3 regions of the Paenibacillus graminis genome follow, and region 1 is predicted to be linked to each of the others. Evidence: predicted binding sites of a transcription regulator. Region 1 holds the regulator's gene; each other region holds the start of a gene.
What was found. The regulator LexA, encoded in region 1, represses DNA repair genes until DNA is damaged. The targets are predictions, from matches to a motif close to CGAACATATGTTCG.
Positions count from the first base shown of each region.

Region 2: a site for LexA is predicted at 1,900-1,913, ahead of PGRAT_RS23220 (ImmA/IrrE family metallo-endopeptidase). Genes of this name have one in related genera too.
Region 3: a site for LexA is predicted at 2,988-3,001, ahead of PGRAT_RS11540 (YhjD family protein). Genes of this name have one in related genera too.

Region 1 is NZ_CP009287.1:3,966,895-3,971,886, reverse strand. It holds gene PGRAT_RS16650 (hypothetical protein) at 1-2, shown strand, start outside; gene PGRAT_RS16645 (hypothetical protein) at 109-651, shown strand; gene PGRAT_RS16640 (hypothetical protein) at 748-1,125, opposite strand; gene PGRAT_RS16635 (L,D-transpeptidase) at 1,280-1,618, opposite strand; gene lexA (transcriptional repressor LexA) at 1,851-2,477, opposite strand; gene PGRAT_RS16625 (LysM peptidoglycan-binding domain-containing protein) at 2,718-3,122, shown strand; gene PGRAT_RS32445 (DUF896 domain-containing protein) at 3,226-3,399, shown strand; gene PGRAT_RS16620 (hypothetical protein) at 3,484-4,011, shown strand; gene PGRAT_RS16615 (HAD family hydrolase) at 4,050-4,835, shown strand.
Region 2 is NZ_CP009287.1:5,369,368-5,374,359, forward strand. It holds gene PGRAT_RS23205 (NucA/NucB deoxyribonuclease domain-containing protein) at 205-645, shown strand; gene PGRAT_RS23210 (hypothetical protein) at 693-905, opposite strand; gene PGRAT_RS32620 (YjfB family protein) at 1,635-1,811, shown strand; gene PGRAT_RS23220 (ImmA/IrrE family metallo-endopeptidase) at 1,925-2,467, shown strand; gene PGRAT_RS33475 (hypothetical protein) at 2,549-2,710, shown strand; gene PGRAT_RS23225 (hypothetical protein) at 2,819-2,998, opposite strand; gene PGRAT_RS23230 (hypothetical protein) at 3,295-3,684, shown strand; tRNA gene PGRAT_RS23235 (tRNA-Ile) at 3,833-3,906, opposite strand; tRNA gene PGRAT_RS23240 (tRNA-Met) at 3,953-4,029, opposite strand; gene PGRAT_RS33780 (hypothetical protein) at 4,112-4,276, opposite strand; partial or broken gene PGRAT_RS34980 (IS1182 family transposase) at 4,503-4,992, opposite strand, start outside.
Region 3 is NZ_CP009287.1:2,837,305-2,842,296, forward strand. It holds gene PGRAT_RS11520 (YkvI family membrane protein) at 1-929, opposite strand, end outside; gene PGRAT_RS11525 (xanthine phosphoribosyltransferase) at 1,107-1,679, shown strand; gene PGRAT_RS11530 (hypothetical protein) at 1,784-2,101, shown strand; gene PGRAT_RS11535 (hypothetical protein) at 2,225-2,443, shown strand; gene PGRAT_RS11540 (YhjD family protein) at 2,508-2,963, opposite strand; tRNA gene PGRAT_RS11545 (tRNA-Leu) at 3,142-3,225, shown strand; gene trxA (thioredoxin) at 3,834-4,160, shown strand; gene PGRAT_RS11555 (NAD(P)/FAD-dependent oxidoreductase) at 4,157-4,992, shown strand, end outside.

The DNA of each region.
Region 1 (4,992 bases):
AGTTAGCTTGGGGCTTAGCAGCAGAAGTCTTGGGATTCAGGGCATCCTTCGGGGTGCCTTTTCAATGATAAGAGGTATCTTAATCTACATAACTGGAAGGTGACGGGAATGGAAGAGAGTTTGCGGTTGCGGCTGGGGCTGCCAAAGCAGCAGGAAACTGGAGATATTGCAGTAACGCCAGCACGAAATGCGGATACGGAAGGGATAACCGTCCTGAATGTATCCAGGGAAGATGTAGAAAAGGGGCGGCTGGAGAATTATCTGCGGGAGTTCAAAAAGTACGAAAAGAAAAGGCTGCGCGGAAAGGTAACCCTGATCTTTAACGGGTATGAGCTAGACCGGAGAGAAATTTATCAGATCCGTGAGATCACGAACTGGGTAGATCGTCTGCTGAAGAATATCCCTTATCTGTTCTACTTTTTAAGCCGGGAAAATTACAGTATGCGGATTGCATTCTTCTGCTTATCGGAAGTGGTGGGGCGCTCTGGAGTGGAAGTGTCCATTACCAGAGAACAGGGCCGGCGGCTGATTGAAAAAGTGGTTAAAAGCGCAGTGGTCCATGCCAGAAAGCTGAAGGAACCCGGAGAGGTTCAGCTCGCACTGGCAGAAGGTATACTGGATGAACTCGGATATGAGCAGACGCGGCAATAAAGCTAAGTGCCTCCGTGATTTTATTCTGCGGGCCATGGTGATGTATACCAGGAGGCACAAGCTGTTTATTGCTTCAATATGTAGAGATGTACAGCTTTACAGAAAGTTAAAGGCGGTAATTTGATCCGCATAGACAATAAGCTGCTTATATTCAATTTCAGTCCCATAACTGGCAAAAGGACGTACAATCACGTTGTCCAGGACAACAAAATTATAGTTGAATGATTTTTCAGGATGCTCAGCACCCAAGTAGGAGATGTATTCGTCTACGATAACATCGTCCATTAGTGATTTGAAATTAAATACATCCTCTTTACTGCTGGTATTCGTAGCTACATTGCCCTCGATGCTGCCGAACGCAGTAAGCAGATTGACTTTGCGTTCTCCATGATTATTGTTCAGCAAAAGGTTAGAGAGCTTACCCAGTGCTTCGACTTTAAAATCGACGTGGGTTCTGACTTTGGATTGATTCAAACCAGGCACTTCCTTTCAAGATTTAATTTTCCAATGTACAAGTTTCGACATATTACTGCACTTTTCCTGTTAGTGCGCAAAATAAATGTTATAACATGAAGGACACCCTGCGAGGACGCTGCTGCACGTCTGGCATAGGTGTCCTTTTCTCTGGTTATTGCCGAATGGTTACCCGGGTTCCAACGGGGACGGTGGCTGCGAGCCACAATACATCCTCATTGTACATCCGAATACAGCCGTGGGAGACCATTTTGCCGATAGAGGAAGGGTCATTGGTTCCGTGAATCCCATAATGGGGTTTGGACAGGCCCATCCAAAAGGCCCCGAACGGGCCTCCGGGGTTACGCTGTTTGTTGATAATGGTATATTCTCCAACCGGAGAGACCGTTAACATTTTGCCAATCCCTACAGGGAACCCTCTAATAACAGTGTTATTGTCCAGCAGATACAGCATCCGCTGTGACAGATCGATAATGATTCGATAGTTGGGCATGTGATCAGCACTCCTTTATGATCAGGATATGAGTGGAGAGGAAGGAGAGTTCTGAAATAATATGCACCAGCGAGTCGGGTAGAACAAATGTTCTTATCGGGTGAAAAGGGCATATGGAAAGACTGGATGGCGAACAAAATAGGTTACGCGGGAAGGTCGGACTGGAGAAAAGGAAAAAGACTGTCCCGCTATTCCAGCGGAGCAGTCTTAATGGAGGGGAGTAAATGCAATGCTAATGAATATCGCGGAATAGACCAATAACTCTGCCCAGAATCGTGACACGATTCAGACGTAGAGGCTCATAAGCCGGATTCTCCGGCTGCAGGCGGATGTGGTCACGCTCTTTGTAGAAGGTCTTAACGGTTGCTTCATCTTCTTCAGTCATGGCCACCACGATATCGCCGTTATCCGCAGTCTGCTGCTGGCGGACGATGACGTAGTCACCGTTCATAATGCCTGCGTCCACCATACTATCACCAAGGACGGACAGCATGAACACTTTGTTATCTCCTACATAATGAGTAGGCAACGGAAAGTAATCCTCAATATTCTCTGTTGCTGTGATTGGCACCCCGGCAGTAACCTTTCCAACGACAGGAATGCGTGTTACCGTCTGAACGAACTGATGAACATTCTCGGAATCCTCTTGACCCAGCAATTCTATTGCACGCGGTTTCGTTGGATCGCGGCGGATAAGCCCTTTCTTCTCCAGCCGGTCCAGATGGCCATGTACCGTGGAGCTGGAAGCCAGTCCTACAGCTTCGCCGATTTCCCGGACAGAAGGCGGATAACCCTTGCTGCGGACTTCGTTACGAATAAATTCCAGGATCGCCAGCTGACGACTCGAAATCTTTGACATCGGAATCAACCCCATATATTATGTTTGGGAAAATTATAACATAGAACTGCCGTTCGTACAAACATAAGTTCTAAAACGCTGGCTAAAATAGCAGGGATTTTGTGAAATAAGCTGTCTTATTCCGGTAAAAAGGAGCATTCAAAAGAAGGGAACAATTGTTCGAAAAAACTATTGATCAAAACACATGTTCGTGTTATATTAATTTCGAAAGTAAGAACAAGTGTTTGGAGGTCGATTAATATGTTAAAGTACAGCACATACCGTAGTATTTACGATGAGGTTCATGAGGACCATACAGCTTCAATGGACAGACTAAATATTAAGAATCTGCTCTTATCTTTTATATCACCCTATCGAACATTAATCCGGAAAGACAATATTGTAAAGCTGGCTATGATTTTTCTGCTGGTGATCTCAGGGTTTACGGTAGTGGGTAATGTGTTTGCAGGATCCGTCTCTTCGGCCAAGCAGGAAAAGAGGGTCGTTGTTGAACGCGGGGATACTCTATGGAGCATTGCACTGAAGAACAAACCGGCTGATATGAAAACGGCTGTATATATAGAAGGAATCAAACGGACAAGCGGTCTAGAGAACAGTAATATTCAAGCCGGAGATGTGCTGACTTTGCCTGTATATTCATACTGAATCAGTACCCATAGATTGATGCTAAGAGCTTTCAGGGAGCAGACCTTGACAAGCTCTTTTTCTCATGGCAAAGTTAGAATGAATTTATAGGGAGGGGAACACATTGAATATTGATGAATTGGTCGCCCGCATCAACGAATTGGCGCGCAAACAGAAGAGTGACGGCCTGAGTGAAGAGGAGCTTGCGGAAAGAGCCAAGCTTCGCGAGATCTACCTGGGCAATATCCGCAGCAACTTCCGTGCTCAGCTCAACAACATTGAGATTGTGGATAAATAAGAGCATGAACAAGGCAACAAGGCAGGAGTTAGTAATGCTCTGTTCCTTTTCATAGATATTTTAGGATGACTAGGGGGAACTGACATGGCCCGTTCTTGGGAAAGAATGGTTCAACGCAACACACAGCAAATTAACAAGCAACGCAAGAAGCAAGGGAAAGAGTCTATCTATGCTTCAACCTCTTCTGCCGCTGCCAAAAGCAGCGATGTTTTTAAAGGCCGCAATATCGTATTTCCGGCAGTACTGATGCTGCTTGGCATTATGTTCTGGGTAGTTGGCTCCATTGATGAAGCTAGGGGCAGCGGTATTCTTGCCAATTGGCTGGGAGTTGTGCTGTATTTTCTGCTTGCGGCACTGCTGTTTTTCCGCCGACCGTATTTAAAGGTAGAACGTGCCAGACTGTCCACCATTAAATATAACCGTGAGCGTCTGCTGCCGGCAGCGGATATTGAGAAGATCACCGTTACACGCGGCACTGTCTCTATTAAGTATAAAGGCAAGCGCACACAGTGGGTGTTCTCCAGACTGATCAACCGTTATGACATTAAGGCTATGACTGAACGTCTGGAGCAGTTTGCCAAGCAGAATCATGTTGAAATAGTGAACGAATAGAAAAGATATAGTCCAGCATAGGGAGAGGGAGAACTATAATGCCGATTTCCGCCGTACTCTTTGACCTTGATGACACATTGCTCTGGGATGAACGGAGCGTAGAAGAAGCGTTCCGCTATGCCAGTGAAGCAGCAGGAGACTCCGTCGATCCCAAGGAGCTGGAAGCAGCGGTCCGCAGGGAAGCAAGGAACTTGTATGAATCGTATGAGACATTTCCGTTCACCAAGCTGATTGGAATCAACCCGTTTGAAGCGCTGTGGGGAAATTTCACGGCCGGTGAACAGCTTGAATTCCGCCAAATGGAGCAGCTGGCTCCTGTCTACCGCAAGGAATCCTGGCGCCGCGGACTGGCTGCGCTGGGTGTGGAGGATGAAGCTCTTGCCGAAACACTGGCGGCCAAGTTTGCCGCAGAACGCCGCAGCCGTCCATATATATATGAAGAAACACTGCAAGTACTGGATGAGCTGAAGGGAAAAGTCAAGCTGCTGCTCCTGACGAACGGTTGTCCTGCGCTGCAGCAGGAGAAGCTTGACGGAGTGCCGGAACTGGTTCCTTACTTTGACCATGTTGTGATTTCGGGGAGCTTTGGCAAAGGCAAACCGGACAAGGGAATCTTCACACATGCCATGAATCTGCTGGACATTACGCCCGGGGAAGGAATTATGGTGGGTGACAAACTGACAACCGATATCCTTGGCGGACTAAGAGCAGGCTTGACTACAGTATGGATTAACCGCACCGGCAAAGCATCCGACCCGGAGATTACGCCGGATTATCAGATTGGACATCTCAGCGAGCTTCTGCCGCTTGTGAAAACTTTATAGCACCTCTTCCGAGAAGCCGTTATCCTGATTTAGGATGCGGCTATTTTTATCGCAAAAAGCATGTATATGAACATTATCACAGTATAGTGGTGAAAAATGAGTTTCTTTACTGATAATTCGATTATTATGTGTATAATAGTAAAGAATGCTTCACAAG
Region 2 (4,992 bases), 1.4 Mb from region 1:
ACCAACATACAATCGGCATAAATATACCGCACCCATTAAAAAACCTGTCAATTCAGTATTCTAAAGGAAGCAATAATTAAGCTATACTGATTAAGTCTGCACTTATGGAACCAATGGTTCACAATATAAGCATATGCTTTCAGCCAGTTATCTACGAAGCTGTATTCTGGAAGCATAGCTATCCAAATTTTAGGAGGCAGCAAAGTGAAGTCCAAGAAATTCATCCCAAGTCTCATCATCACAGTGCTGCTCCTCATTGCCGCTTACTGGTTCGAACAGAACGGCAATCTGCCTGGCAGCCAGCCGGCTGCAGAAGAGACAGACGTAGTCCAGTTGAGGTTCCCGAGTGAACGGTTCCCGGAGACAGCCCGGCACATTCAGGAAGCCATCCGCAGCGGAGAGTCTAGTATCTGCACTATTGACCGGCAGGAAGCAGACGAAAACCGCAAGGAATCTCTGAAGGGGGTTCCCACCAAAAAAGGCTATGACCGTGACGAATGGCCGATGGCCATGTGCGAGGAAGGCGGCAGCGGGGCCGACATTGAATACATAACGCCTAGCGACAACCGTGGTGCCGGAAGCTGGGTTGGCAACCAACTGGAGGGACTGCCCGACGGTACCCGGGTAGAATTCATGTTCAAATAACGGAGGATAATGGTTCCTGAATGAATCCGCAGCAGCTTGGCGCTGTATCACCCGGCACGCCTTCCTTTGACCGGCTGCCAGGCCAGTATCCGTTCTACCCGGAACATCCGCGGGCTGCCTGTGGCCAGACAACCAGCCCGGAGCAGCCCGCCTTTGAGGCCAAGCACCTCTATTCTCCGCTGAGTGATGTTACCGGCTTTATCCTCGTAAATGATCTCGATCACCTGTCCGAGCAGCTTTTCCATATCCTTTGTGCTCACATGAAATCCCTCCCCTTAGAGAAACAGGAACATTTGTATGTATTATATGCGAACAAATGTTCCTTATGCAACAATACAGATAAAAGGCGTAAAATAGGTGGGATATTATTCCACACGCGGAGAGCCAGAGTGTTCTATATCTGTTATCGGGGAAAAAAACTGTATGGCCCTATGTCTGAAGAGGAGGCCTTAAAAGAGTGGTTCGCGCTTTCAGGAACGGTCAAGGAACTATATATTGTTGAAACGGATGAGGCCACAGGTAAAATCAAACGCCAGATCGGACCTTCTGTCCGCAGGAAAAAGAAATAGCCCTATCCGGCAACCGCCAGACAGGGCAGCACTCGCTGAGCGAATGTTTAGAATATACAGGCTTTAGTGATAATAACCAGCAAAATGAACAATACCAGAATCGCACCTGTCGAAGTAAAAGGACTGCAAACCGGCACTACTGGAGGTCCTTGATTCACTCCACCAACATTATTGCCACAACCGCAACCATAATCTGCTCCCACCATTCATTCCTCCTAATAAATATTGACTACAGCACAGAATATGTAGAAAGCAAACATGCCGTATGGGCCAATTGGCAAAGAAATACCATTCACCTAATCAATTGTGCCCGTACAGTCGATATACTAAGGGGAGCCATAGAACCTAAGCTTTTTTTCGAAGCAGGTTTTACGGAACTCAGGGCATTACGCTCACTAACTTTGTTTAGGAGGTGCGAAAATGGACATTGCCGCTCTATCTGTATCGATGAACCAGAGCAGTCTGAAACAGGCTGTGGGCTTTCAGGTGCTCAGCATTGCCAAGAATCAGGCTGAAATCCAGGGTCAGAATATTACACAAATGCTTGCACAGAGCTTAGACCCAAACTTAGGAAAAACACTTGATATTAAGGTTTGATTGCTTTATGCTTAGATACATAAGAACACAGGTTCGCAGAACCCACTAAGCCCTTCGGGCTTTTCTTTTGACCATAAATACGAACATACGATCTTATATTTGAGGTGAATCACATGCATTCTTATTATCAAATGACTGCTCTTGAGAAGTGGACGGAGGATCTGTATGAACGGCTGGAGATCATGGAGCCGGCACAAATATCGATTGCATATATTGCCGAGCGACTGAATATCTGGGTTCATTACCTGGATGTCAGGAGTAAAGGGATTGAGGCCTCTGCCGGCATGTACAGCATGTTCATCGATAACCGGCTACCTGAGGAACTGCAGCGCCTGGAATTCCTGCATGAGCTTTGCCACCTGCTCCGTCATGCCGGCAGCCACACACTGATGCCTGAGCAATTCACGCAAGCAGAGAAGGATGAATCAGAGCGGTTTATTCTGTATGCGGCCATGCCTTACTCCATGATCTCGAAGATGGCACTGCCTGAGCTGCGGGAAGATGCGATTCTGAAGCTTGCTGCAGCTTTTCAGGTCCCTTGCGAGCTGGCTCTGCAGCGGATTGATCAGATTCAGCGCCGGATGTTCCAGGGACAGCTGATAGCCGTTATGGAGCGGAACGAGGACAGAAAATTAATCCACAGACATATTCGGTAAATGCAGCGGAGATAATAATACACATCATGCAGAGCGAGCCTCCAGACTAAAAGGCAAAATTAACCCGTAAGGGGGAGCAGTATGGAAGCCATCCAAGTTATCCAGCTATTATTGACCCACCCGGATTACAGCGTGGACGCAGTACACCCCGAAATTCCGGATTTTGTCGGCATCGAAGCCATTGAAGTAGACCATGAAACCCAGACCTTCTCCATCCTATTGCAGGAGCCGCAAGATGATTGATGTCTTAACTACTAAGCAATACAATCTAGCCGGAGAACCCAAAGGTGACCCTGCCGTTATCCGGCAGGGCCCATAGATATGATTTCTGTTGATTGAGACGGCCCAGCATCAGCCTGCACTTACAAATTGAATAACACCGACAGCGGTCATTACAAGAAATAATGCCAATACAATTCCAAGCATAGTCCACACCCAGGTTTTACCGCCGGAATGCGGAGGTTTCGGGTAGTTCTCCAATACAGTAATGCGGCGCTCCAGCTCCCGGATTTTCTCATCTTGCTCAGTCATATTCTCCCCCCTTATCACTCTATAATTCAGAATATCCCATGCGTCCACACAATCCCCTCGCTGCTTAACACGGTACCTGTTATTCCCCAGTCGAACTTGAACCATAAACAAGCTATCTTTCCCTCTGTCAATAGTTCGTCATATTTTATAACACAAAAATGTTTTTGTTTGTTTAAATCCGTGTAAATAATACTATAATCGCAAAAACCTGAGTATTTTTTACATAATCAAGAATTTATCATGTATTTAATGTAATTATATATACCGCAAGCAACTAGACAAGGAGGTGACAGTATTTGAAAATAACCCTGCCGCACGATATCCCTCTGCTCTTTTATATTCCGGTAGCTAAAGCGTTTTACCCATTCCCAATTTATTTCCTGCGTCTTGCCGCTCCTGCCCCCTATGACAAGAGCATATCCAGAATCCTCAACTCCCTGAACGAAAACAACTATTCTTCTATTGATAAAGTGCAGAATGCCACGATTGGAGAACTGAGACGGGTTAGAAATTTCGGTGAAAAGGGACTTGTTATTCTTCTTGAGCTCTTGCAAACCTTATCGCAGCAGCCAGAACTAGTACTCGAAACCGATAAGCTTGATGACAGCCTCCGTGTGGAACTGGATCATCTCAAACAGGTGATGCCTGTAAGACTGCAGCTGCTGGAGATTGGAATAGAAATATAACAATGAGGATTATCCCGACCAAGCTCCTTGAAGAATGTGCCCCGCTTCAAAAGGAAACCTAAAACAGCTTATGTAAACCTCCCGCTTCTATTCCTTTACAGCCTACATAATAGTAAAAACCCCTTGCTAGGCAAGGGGTTTAGTGAAGTGGGCCCTACAGGACTCGAACCTGTGACCAATCGGTTATGAGCCGACCGCTCTAACCAACTGAGCTAAGGGCCCGGATCTAGGATTCCGTATATACAATGGCTGTCTGAGAAAATAAAATTGGTTGCGGGGGCAGGATTTGAACCTGCGGCCTTCGGGTTATGAGCCCGACGAGCTACCGGGCTGCTCCACCCCGCGTCAGTAATCATATTCAAACAGCGACAATAGATAATATACATTATATCCGGGTCAAAAGTCAAGGATGATTTTGATTAATGAGTCAGGGAAGGAAACGAACCCCATACCGGCCCTTGCGCGAACGGTATATTTCCACAAAACGCGGGTCATGGTAGCCGTAGATCCAGCCGTCCTGTTCCAGCCTTTTGGCCAGGCAGCCTGCTTGAAATCTTGTCCTGAACAGCTTCGCAAAGTATATCCAATTCATCGTCCCCTCTTCTCCTTTTCACCAAGTGATGTCTTTCCGCTGTGAAGTTATTATACCCCGTTTCAGAAGAAAACCTTGGGCCGGACCGGGAAGAGGGGCTGCCAAATTCTGTGTGGGTTTGCTTCAGACAGAAAAGGGGCTGTCCCAAAAGTAGATTTTCTATGAAGGGGGACAGTTCTCTTCATTCTTAAAACCACAAAAAGTGAGCAGAGCAGCGATTCTCCCGTTACTGGAGAATCGCTGCTCTGCGTTCTTGGTCATTGGCTGCTTGCTTTAGCAGATTATGGGCGAGGGAAAGCCACCCGACTTCGAGGGTCACTTTTTCCATCCCTCGAAGCAGAAATCGCCGGAAGCCCCGGTTGTTCTTCAGTTGTCCAAACACACTCTCCGGTTCTGTCATCCGGCGCACGGCCAAATCGTAACCTTCTTCACTCCGTAGAATCTCCCGAGCCTGACTTTGGTACCGCAGCCGTTCCAAACTGACGACCACTTCCCGATTTCCCGTCGTTTTTGTACAACGTTCCTTCAGTAGGCAACCAGCGCAACTTGGGCTACGGTAATGACGTTTTCTGATTTTATATCCGCTCTCCAACGTTTCCTTGCTTTCTTTGCGGAAATGCAACGTTTGTCCGGCTGGGCATGTCCATGTATCCCCGGCTTCGTACGTCCAGTTCTCAATCTTTCCGATACTCTCTTTCCAGGCTTTGCTCTTTTCT
Region 3 (4,992 bases), 1.1 Mb from region 1:
AACACGTAGCAGATCAGCATCAAGAGTGGAGTCACGAGGACAGGGGCGACCGGCAGGCGCTGTTGAAGCTGTACGCCGACACCAAAGATATCAGCGACAAAAGTGCTGAAGATCTCCATGAAAATCAGCAGGAGATAGATACTCTGTACGGCAGGGCCAAGACGGATGGCGATGGTGCCCATTGGAATCTCATACTGAAGGATGCCCGGCATTTGCGAGCTCATGGCAAAATGTGCCGCGAGCAGCATGAAGCCAATACCTATCCCCCCGAGAATCCCGCCGCGCAGCAGAGCTTTTTCATCATTCGTATGCCGGGCCAGCGGCACCAGTACGGCTTGGGCCATTCCGAGATTGAACGCCGTATAGAGCAGGGGGGACATCCAGGCGCCAAAGAAGCTGTGATCCGTCGGAAGGAACAAAAAACGTTCCGCACCGGGCACGCCCAGCGTATTAAAAATAATAATTAGCGACAGAGTAAGCATTAACGGCACCACCAGGCTGTTGATCTGCAGGATACCTGAAATTCCGCGCTTCAGCAGCAGGTAGGAACCCAGAATGGTCAACAGAAGCCCAGCCTGATAGGGCATTCCGAGATGCTCCTGAAAAATAGCTCCGGCCCCGGCCAGCATAATGCTGTTCACGCCAATCAGGATAATCATGGTGAACAGGCTGATGCTTCTCCCGGTACGTTCACCGAAAAGATGGCGGTTGAAATCCTCATAAGACTCTGCTTGAACGCGCCGGGCGATGATCATCATTTTGGTGCCGAGCCAGATAAACAGGACGGTGGAGAACAGGATGGTCAGCACCGCCCAGTGTCCATAACGTGTGAAGAAACGGAGGATTTCCTGGCCGGTAGCGAAACCGGCGCCTACGATAGTACCAATATAGGTAAAGGCGATTTGCAGTGTGCGGACATGGGATTTCATGGCTCCCTCCTTAAAAATGCTGCCAAGATAAAAATAGCTATACCAAGGATAGCCTTGTGCAGTCCATATAGTACAGGTTATGATGTTGAGCAGAAGGACATGACTTCCGCCTAATACTTATATGAAGTGGTTACAGCGGAATGTCTGGAATTATAAAGGGTAATGGAGGTTCATAACATGGAATTATTGAAAAAACGGATTTTGGAGGAAGGGGTTGTCCTTTCCGATCAGGTGCTAAAGCTGGATGCTCTGCTCAACCACCAGGTTGATCCTATGCTGACGATGGAAATGGGACGGGAGTTTGCCGGGAGATTTGCTGATGCTGGAGTTACCCGTGTGGTTACCGTGGAATCCTCGGGTATTGCCGTGGCATTTGCCACCGCTTATGAGTTGAAGGTGCCGCTGGTTTTTGCCCGCCGCAAAAAAACGCTGCTCGCTGATCCGGATGCGCTCTGTGAAAGAGTTCCTTCGTTCACCAAAGGCATCGTTACAGACATTATGCTCTCCCGGCAGTTTATTTCCCCGGACGACAAGGTGCTGTTTATTGATGATATCATTGCTAACGGCGATGCTGCGCGAGGTCTGATTAAAATCATCCACCGTTCCGGTGCCGAACTGGTCGGACTCGGTGTAGTCGTAGAGAAAAGCTTCCAGGCAGGGGCCAGAACCATCCGGGAACAGGGGATCCGGCTGGAGTCGCTTGTCCGCATTATGTCACTGAGTGAAGGAAAAATTGTCTTTGACGAGTAAAGGGTGACAATTAGAGGAACTTAGCCTATTTTTAAAACATCTGCTTTTCACTCTATAACTTTTCCTTTATAATAAAAATTAGACATGAGAGAGGAGGCGTCACAATGGGGAAAGAACCGGTGACAGAGCAATTTTTTATTGATAAACTAACCGAGGCCAAGGATCACTTCGAGCGTGCGCTGGATTGCAAACATACGGAATTCGACGATCTGTATCCCTATATGATCGAACATCCTCAGTTTTTCTGGTACAAACGTTATGTCGCTTGGTCTGAGCTTTTGACCATCACAAGTCTGTGTGAAGAGCTGTCCTTCAACTGGAGACAGAAATTCAGTGATCATCAGGTGGAGTATTTGGAGCAACGTGTGATGTCCGCTAAAGTTCTTGACTTCTGGTTTGAGAAGAATGAAGCGCTGATATAAGAACTTCATAAGATAAAAGGATTGATCTGCAAGCAACTAGACCCGGATGATTACTCATTTGGGTCTTTTTCACGGCTGGATTACGGAATTGATGTGTTGGAAAGGAAAGGTGACTTCAGTCTTATGATCAGTGATGAACAGCTGGATGCCTACCGGATTTCCGGTGAGAAGATACGTGTTGTACGCGACGGATTGGAGAGCAATGATGTAAAAGGGATTGTGCTGGCCTGGGACGAGTCGCAGGTGATGATCCGCCGGCCCAATAAGCGGGTTGTGAAGCTGGACCGCAACTATATATACCAGCCCTTCGCCGAACCCAGACAAGGGCCGGAGAATATATAACTTACAGCAGCACTAACAGCCCCGTCCGGTTATGGACGGGGCTGTTGCAGCGTCTAGGCAGATCTTAAATCGATAGAGCCATCTGCTCCACCGCTTCTTCTCTGGGAAGCACATTAAGCTCAGGATTCAGACCGAGGTAGGCACGCATCCGCAGCATCATTTCATTACGGAAGCCCGGCCATGGAATATTCATCTCTCCGGCGTATCCGCGGCAGGAATACTGGGCCTCTACACCACGCTGATCCTGGCGGATGGTTGTGATCTTCAAATTATGCGCGGTGAGTTCACGGGTGACCTCCTGCAGCATAAGAGAAGTCTTCTTCGTTGCACCAGACACCAGCTCCATATACAGCTGCGGCGTCTTGAACAATCCGCTCCTGCCGATGACACGGCAATCGCGTTCAAATACTTTATGAATGAACGTAAGCAGCAAATAGCTCCGGACAAGTGACTTTTCGTCTTTGGTTATATCTTCTGGGATCAATGGTGCATTTAGTGTACTTCTCTTGGTAGTCGCCATATAAATCACCTCATTTATAGTATGCGAACCTTTGTTCTCATTATACTCCTAACCAGCAAATAAAAGCAATATTTATACAAAAATTTATGAATATAAAAAAATTACGAAAAGATATTGACTTCGTAATTCCTGCATGGTATGATCTATCTTGTGACCGCGAAAGCGAGTCTAATGATATGCGGTCGTGGCGGAATTGGCAGACGCGCACGGTTCAGGTCCGTGTGGTAGCAATACCGTGGAGGTTCGAGTCCTCTCGACCGCATTATTTTAACAATGAATAAGCTCTTGAATTGTCCTTGTGACGGTTCAAGAGCTTTTTACATATTTTTTTGGACTATCGGAAAACCGTTGAGTGGAAAATTCTTTTGCGGCTCTTGATTCATATAAGTGAGATTCCTTTCAGAAGAAAACATTGTCTGGGTCAAAGGGGGGAGCGGGGCGCCTAACCAGAACCGTACAATGAGGTGATAGCTAGCAAGATCATGGAGCGGCTGGACATCCCCCATGTTCCGTACACGCTGATGGAGCAAAGAGATTACCCTTACAGGGTGTGTGGAATATTACCCCGCAGACGGAACTCATTACCGCCTGGTATGTGCTGCATACCCAGCAAAAGCCAAATCATGTTTCTGGTTTGATATTCTACCCACCGACAGGCAAGTTTCTACGAAGTGATTTTCGCTATTGCAAGACATCTCAGTCTGTCGAGACTTTCCCGACAGCAACCCCCCTTCAGTGGAAGGGAGCTGTGTATAGTTGATTTGACATACTGAATTATCCGGTATATTATAGATATATTAAGTCCTTTATTTAATGCTTTTATTTCAATAAAGGATATAATCAGTCTCTAAAGGTTATAATAGGAGGGCGATAGCAATGGCAATTCAACATGCTACAGATCAGAATTTTAATCAGCTGGTTCAGGGAAATGGAGTAACAGTAGTGAACTTTTGGGCTTCCTGGTGTGGGCCGTGCAGAATGTTTGCTCCTGTTTTGGAGGCTTTTGCGAAGGAGGCAGAAGGGAAGGTTAGTGTCATTAAAGTCAATGTGGATGAAAATCCGGTAACGTCCGCCCAGTATGGGATTATGAGTATTCCCTCCACGCTTATTTTTCAGGACGGTACCTTAAAGTATAAGGAGACAGGGATTCTTCCGGCAGGTACTCTGCGCGCTCTGGCTTCAGGAGAAGCAGGATGAGTTACGACTGTGCAATTATTGGCGGGGGACCGGCAGGATTAAATGCGGCTTTGGTGCTCGGCAGAGCGAGGCGGAAGGTAATTGTGTTCGACGACAATCAGCCCAGAAACGGAGTAACTCATGCCTCCCACGGATTTATTACCAGAGATGGCGTGACACCGGCTGAATTCCGGCGTATGGCCTATGAAGAGGTGCTGCGGTATCCGTCGGTTACTAGGCAATCTTTCCAAGTCACTGATGTCTGCCGGGCCGGCAATGAATTTTTAATCGCGACAGAAAACGGCGGCTCCGTTACGGCCCGCAAGGTGCTGATCGCTACGGGGCTGCGCGAGATTATGCCCGACATTCCCGGGTTAAGCGAGCATTATGGGCGAAGCCTTTTCAACTGTCCCTACTGCGATGGCTGGGAGCTGCGGGATCAACCGCTTATCGTGGTGTCCGGTCAGCCGGGAGTGTTCCACATGACCAAAATCCTGTATAACTGGAGCAAAGACCTGATTGTTGCCACAGGCGGGGCGGATGTGCTGACAATGGAGCAGCGGGAGCTTCTGGAATCCAGGAATATTAGGATCATTGAGCAGCCAGTGGCTGCATTTATAGGCAGTGGGGGAAAGCTGCGGCAGGTCGAATTTGCAGATGGTACGCACTTTGAGCGGACAGGCGGTTTTGTTGCTCCACGGCTGCAGCCGAAGGCGGATTTTCAGGCACAGCTGGGTTATGAAGTGACTGAGTCGGGCGGAATTGCCGCAAATGAGATGGGAAAAAGCTCAGTACCCGGAATTTACGCGGCCGGGGATGCCTCCTATGTGATGCCCTCGCAGTTAATTTACGC